Regions from separate parts of the Vibrio gangliei genome, predicted to be linked through region 1. Evidence: predicted binding sites of a transcription regulator. Region 1 holds the regulator's gene; each other region holds the start of a gene.
What was found. Region 1 encodes PurR, which represses purine synthesis genes. Its sites were predicted from a motif close to TNANGNAAACGTTTNCNTNA; they were not measured.
Positions count from the first base shown of each region.

Region 2: a site for PurR is predicted at 4,374-4,393, ahead of guaB (IMP dehydrogenase). Genes of this name have one in related genera too.
Region 3: a site for PurR is predicted at 3,718-3,737, ahead of glpX (class II fructose-bisphosphatase). Genes of this name have one in related genera too.

Region 1 covers NZ_AP021869.1:1,466,164-1,473,477, reverse strand. Annotated here, with positions in the region: gene Vgang_RS06700 (ATP-binding cassette domain-containing protein) at 1-443, opposite strand, end outside; gene Vgang_RS06695 (ABC transporter permease) at 448-2,349, opposite strand; gene Vgang_RS06690 (ABC transporter substrate-binding protein) at 2,447-3,592, opposite strand; gene purR (HTH-type transcriptional repressor PurR) at 3,854-4,858, opposite strand; gene elyC (envelope biogenesis factor ElyC) at 5,081-5,878, opposite strand; gene cmoM (tRNA uridine 5-oxyacetic acid(34) methyltransferase CmoM) at 5,991-6,794, shown strand; gene mukF (chromosome partition protein MukF) at 6,814-7,314, shown strand, end outside.
Region 2 covers NZ_AP021869.1:652,519-659,832, forward strand. Annotated here, with positions in the region: gene bamB (outer membrane protein assembly factor BamB) at 1-497, shown strand, start outside; gene der (ribosome biogenesis GTPase Der) at 733-2,229, shown strand; gene Vgang_RS02990 (zinc ribbon domain-containing protein) at 2,585-2,827, shown strand; gene xseA (exodeoxyribonuclease VII large subunit) at 2,847-4,196, opposite strand; gene guaB (IMP dehydrogenase) at 4,533-5,996, shown strand; gene guaA (glutamine-hydrolyzing GMP synthase) at 6,251-7,314, shown strand, end outside.
Region 3 covers NZ_AP021869.1:2,419,276-2,426,589, reverse strand. Annotated here, with positions in the region: gene Vgang_RS11230 (DUF805 domain-containing protein) at 1-375, shown strand, start outside; gene Vgang_RS11225 (MATE family efflux transporter) at 498-1,763, opposite strand; gene Vgang_RS11220 (helix-turn-helix transcriptional regulator) at 1,872-2,489, opposite strand; gene glpX (class II fructose-bisphosphatase) at 2,652-3,659, opposite strand; gene zapB (cell division protein ZapB) at 3,979-4,221, shown strand; gene rraA (ribonuclease E activity regulator RraA) at 4,313-4,837, opposite strand; gene Vgang_RS11200 (1,4-dihydroxy-2-naphthoate polyprenyltransferase) at 4,988-5,902, opposite strand; gene hslU (HslU--HslV peptidase ATPase subunit) at 6,282-7,314, opposite strand, start outside.

The DNA.
Region 1 (7,314 bases):
AGGCTGATACGAGCACGTTGTCCGCCTGATATTTGTTCTGGCATCGATTCGGCAAGATGCGCTAATTCGATAGAATGCAGAACTTGTAGAGCTGCTTGTTTGCGTTGCTTACCTTTAATGTGATTGGGCAAAGCAAAGGCGATATTTTCCCAAATGTTGAGATGGGGAAAGAGCATATCATCTTGAAATAAAATTCCGATGGAACGCTGGTGGGGCGCGCGTTCTAAGATGGCCTCACCGTCGAGTGTAATTTGTCCATTTGCTGAAAAGTCTGCACTGAGGTGTCCGGCAATCACAGTAAGTAACGTGGATTTACCACAACCGCTTGGTCCCATTAAGGTGACAATTTCACCCGGTTCAATTTCCAAATTAAAGTCGCCTAATAATTGATCATAAGGGCTGTGCTGCTTTGTAATGCTGAGGTTTTGAATCGATAAGCACATAAGATTACGCCTGCCTATTTTGGGTTGGCACTGAGTGTTTAAATGGAACAGGATGTTTAGATGGATCTCGGTTTCTGTTTCGCTTTAGATCTTCATCCCGATTTTGGTATTTGGCCGGTTTTTGCATAGCATTAGGTTGGGTTAAAAAACGATTAGCGACCAATGCCAAGCTAAAGAATATGAAGGGTACTAACGCTTGCCATAACGCATACAAAGCAATGATACGGCGATCATGGCCACTGGAAAGCGCAACGGCTTCGGTGGTTAAAGTGACAATGCGGCCAGAGCCTAACATCAAAGTCGGTAAATATTGCGCTAAGCTGACACTCATTCCCATCGAAAAAGCAAACGCCAACGCGCTAGCCAGTGTGCGTAATTTGATCATGACAAAAGCTTTAAATGGCGATGCGCTTAAACTGACCGCAGTTTGTGATAAGCGGGTTGGATAGCTTTGCCAGGGCCCATCTAAGCTCAAATAAATATATGGAAAAGCAAAAAACAGATGTGACCAAATAACCCACAGCCAATAATATTCTTGGTTTATCCAAAGCGTTGTGACTTGTAAGCCAAACAGCAAAGAAAGCTGAGGAATGAGCATTGGCAGAGCAATCACATACATGGGTAAACGTAGGCGAAAATGTTGCCGATATTCTTGCGCAATAATGGCAAATATTAACGCGATGATCGTACTGGCTACGGCAAGGCATAGGCTAGTTTGAATCGCTTGTTGAATGTATGGCCATTCGCTTATCCAAAAGCGCAAACTCCAATCTGATGGGAGTAGCTGCGGAAATTGCCAACGTTGTGCGAAGGTCCAAACCAGCAGGGCAGGCAAACATAATAAACTCACCGCCATGAGCACAGGAGCAACCGCTGAAGTCATAGTGGACTGGATAGCCGAGTTGATAGACAGCGGTGAGAAAATGGAAGAGGACGATTTACCGTAAACGCTGTCAGCATTCTTTTTGCCAGAGGTAAGCCAGCCGCGAGCATAATGAAGTAACAGACGTTCGATAAAATACACCAAACCAATCAATGCGCTACAGAGCAAAAACAAACACAACGCTCCGGCAGCAGCGCGAGGCAATAAAGACAAATCAGGCTCGTTAAACCATTGCCAAACCAATACGGCAAACGTCGGTGGATGCGTTGGTCCTATGATTAAGCTGACATCCACCACTGAACTTGAGTAAGCCATAATGGCAAAAAATGGAAAGCGCATGTGTCGAAGCCATTGTGGCAAGATCACTTTCCACCATGTCTGTGCAGCTGAATAACCTAAGCTTTGTGATACCGCTAAGGTTTGCTGAATTCGTAAGTTATTTAAAATGGGTAAACTCATTAACACCAAAAACGGCGTTTCTTTAATCGCAAGTGCCAGAGTCAGCCCAAGGCCAAGATTATCTTGTACGTTCAACCAACCTTGAGTGTTAAAAGTGCTAAAAGCAGAAAAAACACTGTTTAATGCACGTGCGAACCAACCTGTATCTGAAAATAAGAATAAGAAACCCACAGCAAAAGCGACATGAGGCAAGGCTAATAAGGGCGATAATAACTTTTCCACTTTATGCCAAGCAGGACGATTCCAATAGGCTTGCAGTATTGAAAACGCCATGATGGTCGCTAAAAAAGTACTCGTAATTGCAGAGAACATACTCAGACAAATTGAATGCATTACCGCGGGCCAATCCGCCACTTTTTCGAACCCAGTCAGTGAGAACTCGAATAAGCCCAAGGGGGGAATAATGCCGAAGGCAGGGCTAAGCATACCGATTAAGCCGGGAATGATGGGAAAGATACACAGCAACACAACGAAAGCATAACCCAAGCGCAGCGAGACTTTACTGGATTGGCTTTTATTCAATATTCGTCGATTTAATAGAGTGCTATTGAGTCGGTTACTCATTTTAGTATGCCTGCTTTTAATAGGCCTAGCTTCACTATCCCTTTTTTTAATAGACATGGTCCTTTGAATTGCTCCTCGACGTAACGCCATCAATATTTTATTGGCTATAACGTTCAAGCCAAGCCTGTTCTAATGCGGTTTGCCAGCTAGGATGTGGCTCAGGCAAGGACGGGTAGAGTTTGGTCTTTTGTGCGCTGCCAGTTAAGTATTGCGGCTGCAAAACGGATGGATCCCCCCAAATATTGATGTCGCCTTTACGAGATTGCGCTTCAGGGCTGAGTAAGAAATTGATCACCACTAAAGCGCCTTGTTTGGAGTTAGCATTCCATGGAATAGCAAGAAAATGAATGTTCGATAAAGCCCCCTGTTTCCACGCGTAGCTTGCGGTGCTTGAAGCAAGTTTGCCACTGGCTTGCGCGGAGAAAACTTCATTGGGATTGAAGGTGATCGCCAAATCAAGTTGGTCATCATCCAAAAGTTGAATCATTTCCGCTTGGCTAGTTGGAAACTGTTGACCTTGTTGCCACAAGAAAGGCTGCAAAGCATCTAAATAGCGCCATAATGGTTGAGTGAGTTGAGCAAAAGCCTCTGTGGTAACGGGTTGCTGTAATGCAGGATCTTGCTGGCTAAGTTCAATCAATAATGACTTTAAAAAACTGGTGCCATGAAATTGTGGCGGCTTAGGGTAGCTAATACGGCCTGGGTGCGCTTTAGCATACTCGAGCAGATCTTGCGCTGATTGAGGAGGCGAGGCTAGCTTGTCACGGTCATAAATATAAACCAGTTGTCCTACACCCCAAGGCGCTTCGAGCCCGTTGGTTGGTTCGGAAAAATCATCAGTGACAGGTAAAGCCATATTTACTTTTTGCCAATTAGGTAATGTCGATACAAACGGGCCAAAAAGTAATTGGTTGTCTTTCATTGATTTGAAGTTTTCACCATTAATCCAAACCAAATCGACACTGCCTTGCTGATTTTTATTGGCTGTTTTTTCTGCCAGCAAGCGGGCGGTGGTTTCAGAAATATCGGAAACTTTAACATGGTGTAGAGTTACACCATATTGTCGTTTCACTTCTCTACTTACCCAACGTAGATAATCATTAATTTCTTGGCTACCACCCCAGGCATTAAAATACACATCTTGCCCACGAGCTTGTTTTTCAATGGTTTGCCAGTCGCTATCCTGAGAGGCCATAGCAAATAGAGGCAGTAATGAAAGTAAACCAAGGCTAATCCAGCGCATTGTATCTGTCCTTAATATCCATCGTATTTGAAGCTTTAGCTTTGTTGGCAGCTTTTATTCGCTCCGCTAACTTGGGTATGAAAATTTATGTAATTAAGCGTAGTGGAATATAAGACATAACATCACGCGAAAAAATTTCAGGTTATCGCTAAGTTAATCTGAACTCAGGATAAATTAATCAAAATCCAGCGAATAAAAATAAGGCGCATCTAAATGAATAGATACGCCTTGTAAATGTTTGCAGTGATAATACTAGAAATACTATTTAAGCGTTTTCACCGATGAACGTTCTACCATTTCAGGGAACATTTCGAAGGTTTGTTTAGCGTGATTTTTATCTTTAATGCGTTCTAATAAGATTTCAACCGCGTTCTTACCTAAACGACGCTTAGGTTGGTGAACCGTCGTCAACGGTGGTGAGAAATAAGGAGAAATATCAATGTTGTCGTAACCGATCACGGAAATATCTTCCGGTACACGCATGCCTTTTTCTTGCAGACGGCTCATTAAGCCTAGCGCCATGATGTCGTTAAAACAGAATACCGCAGTTGGTTTTTTATCCATTGCCAAGATTTTATCGGCAGCGATAACGGCAGTATCACACTCGAAGTTCCCTTCTAGTAACCACTCGTCTCGTAGTGTTAAGCCTTTTTCTTCTAACGCACGGCGACAACCTGCAATACGCTCTTGGCAAGCCACCTTTTCAAAATGCCCACTTAAACAAGCAATATCAGTGTGACCTCGTTCTAGTAGATAGCGTGTTGCGATGTAACCACCTTCTTCTGAGTTATCGATGATTTTATCGGCTTTGGATGTTTCTGGGCCCCAATCCATCACAACTTTAGGAATATCTGGGTGACCATCAAGCATTTCACGCAATTCTTCATCTAGGTCAGAACACATAACCAATAGGCCATCGACACGTTTGCCAGCCAACATGCGGATATAATCACGTTGTTTGTCAGAGCGGCCACCGGTGTTACACAAAATTAGGGTATAACCTTTGCGGTAACAGTAGCTTTCAACACCATCAACGACTTCGGCAAAGAATGGGTTAGTTGACTGTGTCACTAACATACCAATGGTGCTGGTGGTATTGCATTTCAAACTACGAGCCACGGCGCTTGGGGCATAATTGAGTTCTTTCACTGCGGCCATAACTTTCTCTTGAGTTGTCTCTGCAACAAAACGAGTTTTATTGATGACATGTGACACGGTCGTTGTGGAGACTCCAGCAATACGTGCAACATCTTTGATTGTAGCCATAGTGAATTTCCTTTATGCCGACCATACAGCCGGAACGATGATAGTTAATTGGATACTAAAAACATAAAAGTCGCCATTAATCAGCGACTTAATAATATAGATGCGTAGTTTTGATAAGATTTTAGTCTTAAATGCCATGCCTGACAATCAGATATGGCATTTTTATGAACAAACTTTGCAGGACGCAAACGATAACGTAAGTCTTATTGCGTGTAAATTGCTTTATTCTGCCGGCGCGCTATTTGCCGTGTTTTGAGTGTTAGAAAGTGTATCACGTAAAGATGACCACCAACGACCCAACAATTCATGCCAATAACGCTCACTTTGTTCTAAGTATTGAGCTTGAGGTGAATACTTGTCCCATGCTTGTTCAATGTTATCAAACGCAAGATAGTTGGTTGGGGCTGGGATGGGTTCCAAACCCGCTTTGCGAAACTCTTTCATGGCACGCTTCATGTGGCTCGCAGAAGTCACTAACACCATGCGTTTATTTCCCACGAAACCGGCGGCTTGATGGGCTTCATCCCAAGTGTCTTGTGCATTTTCTAATAAGATGATGTCCGATTTTGCCACACCAAGTGATACAGCAACATTAGCCATCATACGTGCGTTACTGACAGAACTACCCGCACCGTAACCAGATAAAATCAATTTTGCACCCGGGTACAGTCGTAATACACGAATGCCTTCGGCTAAGCGCATTAAACCATTGCGTGAAAGTTCAGAAGTCGGTGGTATGTCATCATCCACCGTGTGGCCACTGCCTAAGACCATGACGTAATCCAAGGTGCCATCAACCGGTAAAAAGGCTTTGTAAGCACGCTCAGTCGGTTTCAATAAAGAAGTAGAAAGAGGTTGGAATGAAAAGAGAAAGATCCCTGTTAAAGAGATAAAAGTGAGAATACAACCCAAGCCTCGTTTATAAGTAAACATGATCAAAAACAAGCCGAGAAAGCCAAGGATTAACATGGCTGGCAGCGGCATGAACAATGCGCCGATTATTTTTTTCAGTTCAAACATTTTAAATAGCCCAAAAATTCATCATTCAGCGGATAAAAGAGAGTATTTGCTTTATTCCTGTAATTGCTGTGACAGAATACACGCAAAATTCAGTTATCTTAAATGAAAAAATATGGCTAACGATCGAAATTTCGATGACATCGCACATAAATTTGCGAAAAATATTTACGGTTCGGATAAAGGAGATATCCGCCAAGTCATCGTATGGCAAGATATAGAAAACGCATTGCAACGCCTGCAACATGCTGACAAACCTTTATCCATCTTGGATGCGGGCGGCGGCTTGGCACAAGTATCTCAAAAACTCGCTCAGCTCGGTCATCAAATTTGCTTATGTGATGTGTCGAGTGAAATGCTGGCTCTCGCTCGGCAAGATGTAGAAAAAAATCTTTTATCTGCCAACTTTCGATTTGTTCATTCTCCTATTCAAAACTTGCATAAGCATGAATCAGAGCCTTTTGATTTCGTTTTATTTCATGCCGTTATGGAATGGCTTGAGCACCCTCAACAGGTCTTGAATGATGTGCTCGATAAAGTGAAACCGGGCGGAATAGTATCTGTGATGTTCTACAATCATCACGGACTGGTTTTGAAGAACGTAACTTGTGGTAATATCCCTCACATTTTGCAGGGAATGCCACATCGTAAACGGTTTAAATTGCAACCACAGAAAGGGTTGTTACCGGAAGATGTGTACCAATGGATCGAGTCTCAAGGTTTCGACATTGTCGGTAAATCAGGCATCCGTTGTTTTAATGATTACATTGGTAATCAACAATATATGGGGGACTACACCCCAGAAGATGTGTTGGCGTTAGAGCAGAAATTATGCCGCACAGAGCCTTATCTTTCTCTTGGCCGTTACATTCATGTATGGGCACAAAAGCCGCAAAGTGAACAAACGGGTGAGAGCTAATAGCAAAACAGGAATGATAATGAGTGAAATAACTCAATCTTCAGCTGGACTGCCTTTTAACCAGCAGCCAACTCAGGAACAGCCCATAGATGAGCTGGTCACCTGGGTAAAACAGCATGATTTTTCATTGAATCTTTCTTCCGAGCGTTTGGCGTTTCTGATTGCTATCGCCGTTCTCAGCAATGAAAAGTTTGATGAAGAATTAGGCGAAGGTGAATTGCATGACGCGTTCAAAATTGTCACGACCATGTTTGATGATACCGGCGAGGCGTCGGCGTTTCGCGCCAACAATGCCATTAATGAATTGGTATCGCAGCGTTTGATCAGCCGATTTGTCAGTGAGTTGAATCAAGGGGCAAGCATTTATCGTATTTCACCTTTAGGCATGGCAATCACAGATTACTATGTGCGTCATCGCGAATTTTCGAAATTAAAGCTATCGATTCAACTGTCGATGGTGGCTGATGAAATGTCAAAAGCGGTTGAAGCGGCAGAACAGGCTAACGATTTAGCGCAATGG
Region 2 (7,314 bases), 810 kb from region 1:
TTGGTAGCCCAAAAGGTTCAACAGAAATCGACCGTTTAGTTGATGTGGATGCTACCCCATTGATTATTGGCCCGAACTTGTACGCCGTTGGGATTAACGGTCAGTTGGTAGCCATTGATTTACGTTCTGGTTCACCAATGTGGAAACGTACTTATTCATCCGCGACGGATTTGGCAAGCGATGGTAGCCATATTTTTGTGGTAACAGATAAAGATCACATTGCTGCTGTAGACGTACGTAGTGGTACTCAGCTTTGGAGCAATGATTCGCTCGAATATCGCCAATTAACGTCACCGGTTATTATTGAGCAATATTTAGTCGTTGCTGATGGTGAAGGTTATTTGCACTGGATCGATCGTTCGAGCGGCAAATTTGTTGCTCAGCAATTGATTGACGATGAGGGGATTGCGGTCGCTCCGATTGAAGTTGAAGACGGTTTTGTCGTGGTAACCCGTGACGGCGAAATAAAGAAAATGCAGATCCCTGAAGGATCGTGATACAATTCGCGCCCTGATTTTTTCAGTGTAGAAGTGAATAGCTCCTATCCATACCTGTGAATAGGAGCTTTTGTTATTCTGCTGCGGTTATTTTGATTGGTCAAAAACCTATCATTTGAATATAAAGCGCCGCAGAAGACGTATAATGATAACAACAGATAGTGTATGAGTAGTTATAGGTAAGTTCAATTTACCTATAACTGCTTGAAGTTATTTAGATTTGATTGAGGTAGATATGATTCCTGTAGTGGCTCTTGTTGGACGCCCAAACGTGGGTAAATCGACGTTATTTAACCGTCTAACCCGCACTCGCGATGCACTTGTGGCTGACTTTCCTGGCTTAACGCGCGATCGTAAATATGGCCAAGCTAAACTGGGCGAACATGAATTCATCGTGATCGACACCGGTGGTATCGATGGCACCGAAGAAGGTGTAGAAACCAAAATGGCTGAGCAATCACTCGCTGCGATTGAAGAAGCGGATGTGGTGCTATTTATGGTGGATGGTCGTGCAGGTTTGACCGTGTCTGATGAAGCGATTGCCAAGCACCTGCGTATGCGCGATAAACCAAGCATGCTGGTGGTAAACAAAGTCGATGGTATTGATGCGGATGCTGCGAGCGCTGAATTCTGGCAACTTGGTATGGATAAGATCTACCAAATTGCCGCAGCACATGGCCGTGGTGTCGCCGCATTGATTGACCGCGCTTTAAATCCGTTTGCAGAACAAATGGAAAAAGAAGCGGCCGCTGAAATTGAAGATCTCACTGAATTTGAAGATCAGGAAGAAGAAAAACTCGATTACACCGAAGAAGAAGCGGAACAAGAGTTTAAGCGTCTGCAAGATCAGCCAATTAAACTAGCCATTATCGGTCGTCCTAATGTAGGTAAATCAACGCTCACTAACCGTATTTTAGGTGAAGAGCGGGTCGTGGTTTACGATATGCCAGGCACGACTCGTGATTCTATTTATATTCCAATGAAGCGTGATGAGCGTGAATACGTCTTGATTGATACCGCAGGTGTTCGTCGCCGTAAACGTGTTAATGAAGTGGTAGAGAAATTCTCTGTCATCAAAACGTTGAAAGCCATTGAAGATGCTAACGTGGTACTTCTGGTTATTGATGCGCGTGAAAATATTTCTGATCAAGACCTAAGTTTACTTGGCTTTGCTTTGAATGCCGGACGTTCTATTGTGATCGCGGTGAATAAGTGGGATGGTCTAGATACAGACGTGAAAGAGCGCGTTAAGAAAGAACTTGACCGTCGTTTAGGTTTTGTTGATTTTGCACGTATTCACTTCATTTCTGCGCTACATGGCACAGGCGTTGGTCATTTATTTGAATCGGTACAAGAAGCGTACAAATCAGCCACTACTCGTGTGGGGACTTCTGTTCTAACTCGTATCATGAAGATGGCACAAGATGATCACCAACCGCCATTGATTCGTGGTCGCCGTGTGAAGATGAAATATGCGCATGCTGGTGGTTATAACCCACCAATCATTGTGGTGCATGGTAACCAAGTGAAAGAGTTGCCAGATTCTTACAAGCGTTATTTGATGAACTACTTCCGCCGTTCATTGGAAATCATGGGCACGCCAATTCGTATCCAGTTCCAAAACAGTGAAAACCCGTTTGATAATCAAGCACCAACGAAAAAATCGGGTTACTCGGAAGAACAAAAACGTAAGAAAATGATGAGCTTAATTAAGCGTGGCCGTAAAAAGTAATACGCTTGCAGCCAACTTGATAATGCCACTCTATACTGGAGTGGCATTTTTGTATGTTTCAGAAGAATGAGGCGCTACACCTCGCTCAACAGACACTTCCTCTGTTGCTGTCTGATCTTTTGGTTTTATAGCCTAAAATGGCCATTTTAAAATATTGAAAATATCGGATCATGAGATTTAAGATCGTTATTTTAGTTTTTTATGCTCTTTAAAATTGAAATGCAGAACATGTAACTTATGCTTTCGGTATATGGTGATATAAATATTCTTAATGGGGTAGATCGCTGATCACGAGGTAGAAAGCATAAGATCAGATAAAGATCGTATTAATACTCTTAACCATGAAAGGTGTGATATGGGAAATGAAATCTGTCCTGGTTGCCACAGTGAATTAGAGTGGCAGCAAAAAAATGCAGAAGGTAAAGAACAATACCAATGCCGTGAGTGTGCGAGTGCTTTCACACGTTTAGTCACTTGTCCTGATTGCCAAGCACAACTTGAGCAAATTCAGGCCTGTGGCTCAATCAGCTATTTTTGCCCAAGTTGTAATGAGCTGAAGTCGAAAACCAGAGTGCAAAGCCAATTTGTGGCGGTTTAAGTTAAATCTTCTTTAAGTGTTATACAACTGTCGATTTTATCTCACCATCGATTAAGCGGGTAACAATGGTATCGCCCGTTTTGACTTGGTTTGATGTTGTGAGCACTTTGCCCTGTTGATCGCAAGTGATCGAATAGCCTCGCTTCAAGGTCGACAGTGGGCTAACCGTATCGAGCTTTTCAGCTTGCAGAGCCAGTTTGTATCTGTGATCACGCAAAGTTTGTTGAATCGCTTGAATCAATCGAGCTTTGTTATTACTTAAGCGATATTGGCTGCGTTCAATCGTTTTATTCGGTGAATGAAAACTGAGTGATTGCTGGCTGCGATGCAATTGAACTTGCAACAGTTGTAATTTACTCGAAATAGAGCGTGACAGGCGCGCTTGCAGTTCGTCTAAGCGCTGGCTTTGCTTGTTAAGTTGATAACGTGGGTGCTGCTTTTCAAGCGCAAATTGCAGTCGGTTCAAAGTGTTTTTTTGCTGGTGGTTATAATGACGCCACGCATTGAGCAAATCACGTTGCTTAGCAATAATGGTTTGAGCTTTATGGCTGTTATCTCGACTGACTAATTCTGCGGCCGCGGATGGAGTAGGGGCGCGCACATCAGCAACAAAGTCAGCAATGGTGACATCAATTTCATGACCCACTGCGCTGACGATAGGGATCTGGCTTGCCGCAATGGTTCTGGCCACAATCTCATGGTTAAAACACCACAAATCTTCTAATGAGCCACCACCTCGACCCACAATCAAAATGTCACATTCATTACGGCTGTTTGCCCGTCCAATGGCTTGCGCTATTTTAAACGCGGCTTCTTCACCTTGAACCATGGTCGGGTAGACCACAATCGGCAAACTCGGATCACGACGTTTCAGTACATCCAAAATATCGTACAGTGCCGCGCCTGTTTTAGACGTTATGATGCCAATGCGTTTTGGGTTTTCTGGTAACGGTTTCTTTAGATGTTGAGCAAACAAACCTTCGCCCGCCAGTTTCATTTTTAGTTCATCGAACATTTGTTGTAAGCGGCCATCCCCCTCTGGCTGCATACTTTCGATGATCAATTGGTAATCACCACGCGGTTCATACAAAGATAAACGTGCTTTCACTAACACTTGGTTACCGTTCATTGGTTTAAAGCTAACACGACGATTGTTACCCTTAAACATCGCACATTTCACTTGAGCGCGCGCATCTTTTAAAGAAAAGTACCAGTGACCGGAAACCGGTGCGGAGAAGTTGGATAATTCCCCCACTAACCACACAATGCCCATTTCATTTTCCAGCAACATGCGTACTTCGGCATTGAGGCGGGAAACCGTAAAAATGTTGCTGTTAGCATTTGTGGATATTGGCATGGTCAATCTCATCGTTTGAAAACATTTAACCGGGTAAGGTTACCATGTTTATTATGTTTAAACTGTGAAAACCGATTGTTTAACCTTAGAAAGAATAAGATTTGAGCAATGATTCTAGCCGTAATTCAGACAGTTGAGTTGAAATTTGTTTGATTCACTAAATTTTCATAAAGAAAGAGAGAAAAACGGCTAGTCAAACGATTGCGTGAGGCGTATAATCCCGCTGCAATATCAAATCCCAAATTCATTTTGTTATGCGAAACGATGAAGTGAATTTATCGCGGACGGTTTGATTTCCAAACTTAATGCGGGGTTTATTCTTCTAACACTCTTATGTGAGATATTGCAATGTTACGAATCGCTAAAGAAGCTTTAACGTTTGATGACGTACTGCTCGTCCCAGCACACTCCACTGTTCTTCCAAATACAGCTGATCTTCGCACTCAGTTGACCAAAAAGATCACACTTAATGTACCAATGATCTCTGCCGCTATGGATACGGTAACCGAAGCGCGTCTTGCGATTGCGCTTGCCCAGGAAGGGGGAATCGGCTTTATTCATAAGAATATGTCGATTGAGCAACAAGCTGAAGAAGTTCGCCTAGTAAAAATTTATGAAGCGGGCGTAGTAAGCAACCCAGTAACGGTTCGCCCTACCGATAGCATTGCTGATGTTAAAGCCTTGACTCAAAAACACGGTTTTGCCGGTTTCCCTGTCGTCACTGAAAGTAATGAACTCGTGGGTATCATTACTGGCCGTGATGTTCGATTTGTGACCGACTTAAGCAAAACGGTTGAGCAAGTGATGACACCAAAAGAGCGTCTAGCTTCGGTTAAAGAAGGGGCTTCAATGAGTGAAGTTCAACAATGCATGCAAGAGCATCGTGTTGAAAAAGTCCTTGTTGTTAACGACGCATTCCAGCTTTCTGGCATGATCACAGCAAAAGATTTCCAAAAAGCAGAACGTAAACCAAACGCTTGTAAAGATGAGCGTGGTCGCCTACGTGTTGGTGCCGCTGTTGGTGCTGGCGCAGGCAACGAAGAGCGAGTTAAAGCCCTCGTTGAAGCGGGTGTTGACGTTCTACTTATCGATTCATCTCACGGCCACTCTCAAGGCGTATTGGATCGCATTAAAGAAACCCGCGCTAAATACCCTGATCTACAAATTATCGGTGGTAATGTGGCGACTGCAGCGGGTGCGCGCGCGTTAATTGAAGCGGGTGTGGATGCGGTTAAAGTGGGTATCGGCCCTGGTTCTATTTGTACCACTCGTATCGTAACGGGTGTCGGTGTTCCTCAAATTACGGCGATTTCAGAAGCAGCCAGCGCGGCGGCTGAGTTTGGCATTCCAGTTATCGCTGATGGCGGTATCCGTTTCTCAGGCGATATCTGTAAAGCAATCGCGGCTGGCGCATCTTGTGTGATGGTTGGCTCAATGTTTGCAGGTACAGAAGAAGCGCCGGGTGAAGTGATCTTGTATCAAGGTCGTTCTTACAAAGCGTACCGTGGCATGGGCTCTTTGGGCGCAATGTCTCAAGGTTCATCAGATCGTTACTTCCAGTCAGATAACGCTGCGGATAAACTGGTTCCAGAAGGTATCGAAGGTCGTATCGCTTATAAAGGTCGCCTAAAAGAAATCATCCACCAGCAAATGGGTGGTTTGCGTTCAAGCATGGGCTTAACCGGCAGTGCAACGATTGAAGATATGCGTACTAAAGCCGAATTTGTCCGTATTTCTGGCGCAGGCATGCAAGAATCGCATGTACATGACGTGCAGATTACTAAAGAGGCACCGAATTACCGCTTAGGTTAAAATTTTTATTTTTTACTGGTTATTAAGTTCAATAGCTGTGTCGAATGTGCTCATTGACTCTCGTCAACTCCGCGCATTCACCTTGTTCTTGAACTTAATTCCGGCGTGATAAATTAAAAATTTGCATAGTAAAAGAATTTATAAAGGTGTGAGCTGTTGAGTGTTGAGCTAGAAATGCAAAGGTATGCTTTTCGAAACTCGAAACTCGAAACTCACACCATTTTCAACCTTGAAATGATTATTAGAGAAAACGAATGACGACCAATATTCATGCTCAGCGTATTTTAATTTTAGACTTTGGCTCTCAATACACTCAATTGATTGCTCGCCGTATCCGCGAAATCGGTGTGTACTGTGAACTATGGAGCTGGGATGTGGATGAAGCGGATATCCGTGAGTTCAATCCAAACGGTATTATTCTTTCTGGTGGCCCTGAGAGCGTAACGGAAGCCGGCTCTCCTCGTGCACCTGAATATGTCTTTAACGCTGGCGTACCTGTATTTGGTATTTGTTACGGCATGCAAACCATGTCTGAGCAATTGGGCGGTAAAGTCGCGGGTTCAAACGAGCGTGAATTTGGCTACGCGCAAGTAAAAATGGTTGAAGAGTGTGAGCTATTCAAAAACATTGAAGATGCGATTGCTGAAGACGGCAAACCATTGCTTGATGTTTGGATGAGCCACGGTGACAAAGTGGTTGAGATTCCTTCTACATTTACCAAAGTTGCTCAAACTGATACATGCCCATACGCGGCAATGGCGAATGAAGAACAACGTTTTTACGGTGTACAATTCCACCCAGAAGTAACTCATACTCGCCAAGGTCTACGTATGCTTGAGAACTTTGTTCTGAACATCTGTGGCTGTGAAAAATTATGGACCCCATCTTCTATCATCGAAGACGCAGTGGCTCGCATTAAAGAGCAAGTGGGCGATGACGAAGTGATCCTAGGTCTATCTGGCGGTGTGGATTCATCGGTAGTGGCAATGCTTATCCACCGCGCGATTGGCGACAAACTGACTTGTGTATTTGTTGATAACGGCTTACTACGTTTGAACGAAGCAGAGCAAGTGATGGAAATGTTTGGTGATCACTTTGGACTAAACATTGTTCACGTTGATGCTGAAAACCGTTTCCTAGATGCATTAGGCGGTGAAGCTGAGCCAGAAGCCAAACGTAAGATCATTGGCCGCGTTTTCGTTGAAATCTTTGATGAAGAATCGAAGAAATTATCAAACGCGAAATGGTTGGCACAAGGTACAATCTACCCAGATGTGATTGAGTCAGCGGCATCGAAAACCGGTAAAGCTCACGTGAT
Region 3 (7,314 bases), 950 kb from region 1:
CAGCGTTTTTGGATGTGGAATCTTTTTTATTACCTAGTGATGTTAGGTGTTGTCGGTGTGGCGGCACAGAATATGTTTGCCAGTTACACTGGCGTGGTGATTTTTATCGTCAGTGCCGCGTTACTGTGGCCAGATTTGGCGGTGACCGCTAAACGTTGGCATGACCGCAATAAATCCAATTGGTGGCTACTCATGCATATTCCTTTATTGATTGGGCGCATTATGACGCCAACTGCAGGCATGGAAGCCGCACAGCCAATATGGCAGACTGGAATGAGTGTTTTGGCTTTGGTGTGCGGTATTTGGATGCTGGTGGAATGTGGCTTGCTGAAAGGGTCGCAAGGTGATAACCGTTACGGACCTGAGCCACAATAGCTTTGATAAAAAATAGCTTTGATAAGAAATAGTATTGATAAAAAATAGTGCTGATAAAAAGAAAGGCTGCCATGGTGCAGCCTTTCTTTTATGAGATCACGGTTACCGCTGCGTTTTAAGCATTAGCTTTCTGCTTGTATGATCTTGTTTAGGTTACGCTTAAATACCCAATAGGCGTTTATGCCCGCCAACATATTGCCAAGCAATGCACCGATGAATAATCCGTGAATACCGCCCAATTGCGACCCCAGCCATAAGCAAGGTAAGAAGAACACAAACAGGCGTAGCGCTGAGATGAATAACGCAGAGTAAGAGCGGCCAATCGCATTGGAAAGTGACACCATTAACATGCATACTCCTAGTGAACCGAGACTAATAGGCACAATGGTGAGATGCCAATGTAAGATGCTCGTTACTTCTGCATCACTGGTCATCAAATTAGAAAGCCCATTCGCAGCGAAGAAGGTGATCACCGCAATAGCCAATTGGAATAGCAAAATAAAACGAATCCCAATGTTGGTTAAGGTTTTAATATCACGATAGTTTTTTGCACCAAGTAGACGTCCAACCATAGGCGGCATTGACATGGTCAGTGCGAGCACGCCAACAATGGCAAAGAATTCATAGCGAGAACCAATCGCCCAGGCGGCCACCGCTGTTGTGCCGAAACTGGCTAAAAGTTTGGTGGCTAACATCGAAGAGAGAGGCGGCAGTAATTGACTGATCATCGCCGGGCCCATGATATTGGTTAGTGCTCGTATACTGGTGGCAATGTGTAAATCAGACCAATCAAAACTGATCCATTGTTTTGCCCATACTTTAGGGGCAACGATGAGTATTCCTAGGCTAAATGACAGTAACGTCGCGATGGCTGCACCATTGATACCGAGATCTAAAGTAAAAATGAATATAGGATCGAGCACAATATTGGTCAGGCTAGTTACCATCATCATGCTACCGGGCAGCATGGTATTACCATTAGCTCGACACACACTGTATAAGAAATACAACAGCGCCCCACACCAGGCGCTGAGCAGCCAGTAAATCCAGTAATGGCTTACAATTGGCTCAATGGTATCGGGTGCGCTTAATAAGCTCAAAATAGGTTGATGTAAGACATAAATCAGGCAAGCAAAAATGGCAATCCCGATCCCACCAATGATTACCACCAAGCCACCCAGTTGCTTAGCGTAGCGGAAGTTTTCTTGACCAAGTGCTTTAGATATTACCGCAGTAGTGGCAATGCCTAGCCCGACTTGCAAACCAATAATCACCATTTGAATCGGTTGAGTAAATCCTTGTGCCGCTAGCGGCAAAACGCCAAGCTGACCAATAAACGCACTATCGACTAACTGAAAGCTCATCAGTGATAATACGCCAAACAGCATTGGCCAAGTTTGTTGAAATAGCTGACGAGCCAGCGAAGGTTGAGACGTTGAATTCACAAGCAAAGGTATCCAAAAATTTGATGATAAGAATAGGGCATGCGGCCGCGGCTATAACGGTGTAATTTGGTAACAGCAGCGATTGGCACCTTGAATAATGTGTTCGCGTCGTTGAACCTGGCATTCATCGGCGAGTAAGGTTTGAAAAATGTGCAGTTCCGAGCGACACAACTGGGGGCATTGCTTTGCGGCTTGGCAAATCGGGCAATGATTTTCGATCAGTAGGTAACCAGAATCGCTTTCTTCCAGTTCCGCCATATAACCTTCTTGCTCACGCAGTTGTACCAGCGTTTGTAACTTTTGCTGGATAGTGTGGCAATGGGCTAATTGTTGTTGGTAACGCTCATAAATGGTGTGCTCTCGCTGAGTAATGACTTTGTTTAATCCACTAGAACCAAAGGTGTCATCAATGGCTGAGATAATATCGATGCTGAGATCTTGGTGACGGTCAATAAACTGATCGTGCCCTTGTTGGGTTAATGACCAGTGACGAGCCGGACGTCCCACTTTGACTTTGATATCGGTAAAGGTCAGAAACCCTTCTTCTTCAAGCGCTTGCAAATGTTGGCGAGCGCCCATGGTGGTGATCGACAAATCCTCCGCTAATTGACGCGCGGTGATTTTGCCCTCACGTTTAATTTTATTGAGAATTTTATCGCTGGTTTTCATATTGCCTTTTATTCATCTCTATCGATAGTGAAGGGCCGATATCCCACTCACTGGGTATATGATGGAGGAAAAATTTAATAAAGCAAATGCTTAACAAATACTTTTTAATGCAAATAAAAAAACGCAACCCGAGAGCTGCGTTGATTATCGTGACACTGAATCTTATAAAATGTGTTGTTTGACTTCGTCGTCTTTACGCTCAAGGTAGTGAATCGATTTGATGCGACGAATGGTGCGGCTCTTACCACGGATGACTAAGGTTTCTGTGGTTGCGATATTACCAGTACGAGTAATGCCTTCGAGTAGGTCACCTTTGGTAATACCGGTTGCAGCAAATACCACGTTATCGCTACGCGCCATGTCATCCATTTTCAGGATGGTGTTCGCTTGTACGCCCATTTCAGCGCAGCGTTGCAGTTCAAGTTCACCATGAGTGCGGTTTTCTGGCGTATCACCTTTTACTTCATGACGAGGTAATAAACGACCTTGCATGTCACCATCTAAAGCACGGATCACAGCCGCAGAAACCACACCTTCTGGCGCACCACCGATGCAGTACATCATGTCGACTTCACTGTCTGGCATACAGGTTAGGATGGACGCTGCCACATCACCATCTGGCACAGCAAAAACACGTGCGCCCATTTGCTGGATTTTCGCGATAACGGCATCGTGACGAGGTTTAGCAAGCGTGATCACGGTTAATTCTGATAATGGCTTATTCAACGCTTTAGCCACGTTTTGAATGTTTTCTTCAACCGGTTTGGCTAAATCAATGCAGCCTTTTGCACCAGGGCCAACCACCAATTTTTCCATGTACATATCTGGAGCTTTTAAGAAGCTGCCTTTTTCACCAGCGGCCAGTACAGCCAAGGCATTAGATTGACCCATTGCGGTCATACGAGTGCCTTCGATTGGATCCACCGCGATATCCACCGCATCGCCGCCTAGGCCAACTTGTTCACCGATATAAAGCATAGGCGCTTCGTCAATTTCACCTTCACCGATAACAATTTCACCGCTGATTTCAGTGTCATTCAGTAGGGTACGCATTACAGCTACTGCAGCGCCATCGGCTGCGTTTTTATCGCCTCGGCCTAACCATTTATATCCGGCAAGCGCAGCACCTTCAGTCACTCGAGAAAATGCCAATGCTAAATCGCGTTTCATACTGACTCCAAATAAAACAAACAAAGAGAAAAATCTGCGGCATATTCTAGCATAGCCAAAACGGTAACGTTTGCTTTTTTGAATTTGAATCCTGGCAAAGTCGGCTAAATTAACTCATCGGCGAGAATCATGGCGACAAATGTCATAATTAAGTAAGGTTTGCCGTTTTTTTGCGCAAGTAGGCAGAAATAGTTGAATAAGACGGTGGCGCAAAGATGCAAGCTGAGTAGAATGGGAACAAACGTGGATAAAGGCGGCGTAGGATTCGTTTCTTGTTTCGACTTTGTCGCTCATCATGATCATTTTATAGGTAGCAAAGATGTCTTTCGAAGTACTAGAACAGCTAGAAGCAAAAATTCAAACCGCGGTAGATACGATCGCATTACTTCAAATGGAAGTAGAAGAGCTTAAAGAAAAGAACGAGCAATTGGCGGCAGAAGCAGGTCAATTGCGTGAAGGTCGTGAAGAGCTTGAGCAACAAACTCAAGTGATGCGTCAAGAGCAACAAGCATGGCAAGAGCGCATCCGCAGCTTGCTTGGTAAAATGGACGACGTTGAATAATTCTCTGCTTACGTTTGAGTATTATATTCAAGATATAAAAAAACAGAGCTCATGTGGCTCTGTTTTTGTATGTCTAGCAACCAGTGAGAAATTAATCCTCTAAAGGCTCAAGCTCATCGTCGTCCAGCTCTAATTCCACATCAAGCGGCTCTTGCGAGATAATGACGCCGGTGTTGTCAGCATAGAGATAGTCTTCTGGTAAGAAGGTCACGCCGCCAAAGTTAACCGGTACATCGACTTCACCAATGTTGTTTTGCGTTGCACCGACAGGAATAGAAGCAATGGCTTGAATACCAATTTCCATTTCTTCCAAATCATCGATTTCACGCACGCAGCCGTAAACAACAAGGCCTTCCCAGTCATTTTCTTCTGCGATAGCGGCAATTTCAGCATCGATTAATGCGCGACGCAGTGAGCCGCCGCCATCGATTAATAATACTCTACCAGTACCGTCTTCTTGCAAGATTGAACGGATAATACCGTTATCTTCAAAACATTTGACGGTAGTCAGTTGACCCGAAAATGATGTTAAGCCACCAAAGTTGCTGAACATAGGTTCAACCACATCAACTTGATCTTGGTAAATATCACACAGTGCAGAGGTATTATATTCCATAGCGGTATTCTCTTTGCTTGCGGTAAAAGACTAACAACGAGTATATCGGCTCATTATGGCTTTGCAATGACAAAGCACAAATTCCTCAAAAGACTTTGATCTCACTACAGGTCGCGATAACAGTTTGATTCATTAAGAAATCTAAATGAATCAAACCCATTGGCTGAGCACTAATGTCACCGCAAACACGATATTGGTGATAAAAGCACATTTCACCATGTCCGGTAGCATAGGAATGAATTGGGTAGACTCTTTCACATTCCAAATAATGTGGCCGTGTTTAATGATACGAATGAGCGGTAACAGCATTAATACATTTATCCAAATGGGTTGAACGTGACTAATCAGGTACACCGCCATGGTTAACCAACCAAAGGCCAATAGCCCAATGTGATAGCGTTTGGCTCGTTCAATTCCAATGCGAACCACGAGTGTACGCTTGTTGCTCACTGTGTCATTTTCTACATCGCGCATATTATTGATATTAAGTACGCCCATTGAAAATAAACCGGAACCAATGGCTGGTAATAACAAGGATGCTTTAATGGTGCCAGTGTGTAGGAAATAGGTGCCTAGAATGGCAAGCAGTCCGAAGAAAATAAACACAGAAATATCACCAAGCCCAATGTAGCCATAAGGTTTACTGCCCATGGTATAGGCAATTGAGCTGATAATGGACAATAAGCCCAGCACAATAAATGCAGCGATGCTGGTGGGGCTTTGTAAGGCGTAAAAGACGAGGGCTAAGCCGCTGATGATGATAAAAACAATGTTAAGAGCGATCGCTTTTTTCATACCATCTTGAGTGATCATGCCTTGTTGCATACCACGAATGGGGCCGATTCTATTTTCGTTATCGGTGCCTTGTGCCGCATCACCATAATCATTAGCGAGATTTGATAAAATTTGCAGCAAGGTCGCAGTCAGTAACGCCAACAAAGAAATTGCGAAAGAAAAGTGATGGTCGGCGTAAGCAAGGCTGCTGCCCGTTGCGATTGCAGCAATGGCCAGAAGCAGGGTTTTAGGTCTCGCGGCATCTAGCCAAATAGCAAAAGAGGATTTCATATAAGTACAAGACGAATAAAATAATAGTAAAAAAAAGTATATCAGTGATATAGCGAAAATTAAAAAGCCCGCTTAATAGCGAGCTTCTTTATACCCAAGTAACTTCAAGATGCAAGTTTCAGCAAGATTAAAACAAGTTTTAGGCAAGGCAAATTGAATATGATCATAGCTATTCTATCTCTATTTAATTTAACGCAGCATAAAGCTTGTTTTAGCTTGCCCTTCGGGAGCTTCATCCAAGTTCTTAGCCTACGTCAGATTTAATTGAAAGGTGTTTACATTCCGCATAAATCTTCCTTGTCCAAGAACTTGGATGACAGCTCTGAATTCGGCATCTTGAAGCCACTTGGGTATATTATATCGAATAATGATGAATGTTTTATAGAATAAAGCGGCTTAAATCTTCATCTGCCACAAATTCGCCTAAACGTTGCTTAACGTAATCACCGTCGATTGACACTTTCATGCCAGGGTTATCTGTCGCGTCAAATGAGATGTCATCCATCAAACGCTCCATAACGGTATGTAAGCGACGTGCACCGATATTTTCTGTGGTTTCATTTACCTGCCAAGCGGCTTCAGCAATTTGCGTAATGCCATCTTCGGTAAATTCGATCTCAACATTTTCGGTTGCCATCAGTGCACGATATTGCTCTGTGAGTGACGCATGAGGCTCGGTTAAGATGCGTTTGAAGTCTTGACTGCTCAGTGCTTCAAGTTCAACACGGATTGGTAGACGACCTTGCAACTCAGGGATCAAATCCGAAGGACGTGCGACTTGGAAAGCACCAGACGCAACGAATAAGATGTGGTCAGTACGTACCATGCCATGTTTGGTTGAGACCGTGCTGCCTTCCACTAATGGTAATAAGTCACGCTGAACACCTTCACGTGATACTTCGCCACCGCCAGTTTGATCGCCACGCTTACAAATTTTGTCGATTTCATCGATAAATACGATACCGTTGTTTTCAACGTTGAAGATCGCTTGTTCTTTCAAATCTTCTTGATTCACTAGCTTAGCCGCTTCTTCTTCGGTTAAAGCTTTGAATGCATCCTTGATCTTCATTTTGCGGCTTTTCTTGGTGTCGCCAGCCAGGTTTTGGAACATGCCTTGTAGCTGGTTGGTCATTTCTTCCATACCAGGAGGTGCCATGATTTCAACACCCATTTGCGGTGCGGCGACATCAATTTCAATTTCTTTATCATCAAGTTGGCCTTCACGCAGCTTTTTGCGGAATACTTGGCGGGTATTCGAGTTACTTTCTTGCGTTTTTTCATCTTGTCCCCAACCTTCACGAGGTGGCGGCAGGAGTGCATCCAAAATACGCTCTTCTGCTTGTTCTTCAGCACGGAATTTTACTTTTTCCATTTCTTGCTGATGAGTGAGCTTGATAGAAACGTCGGTCAAA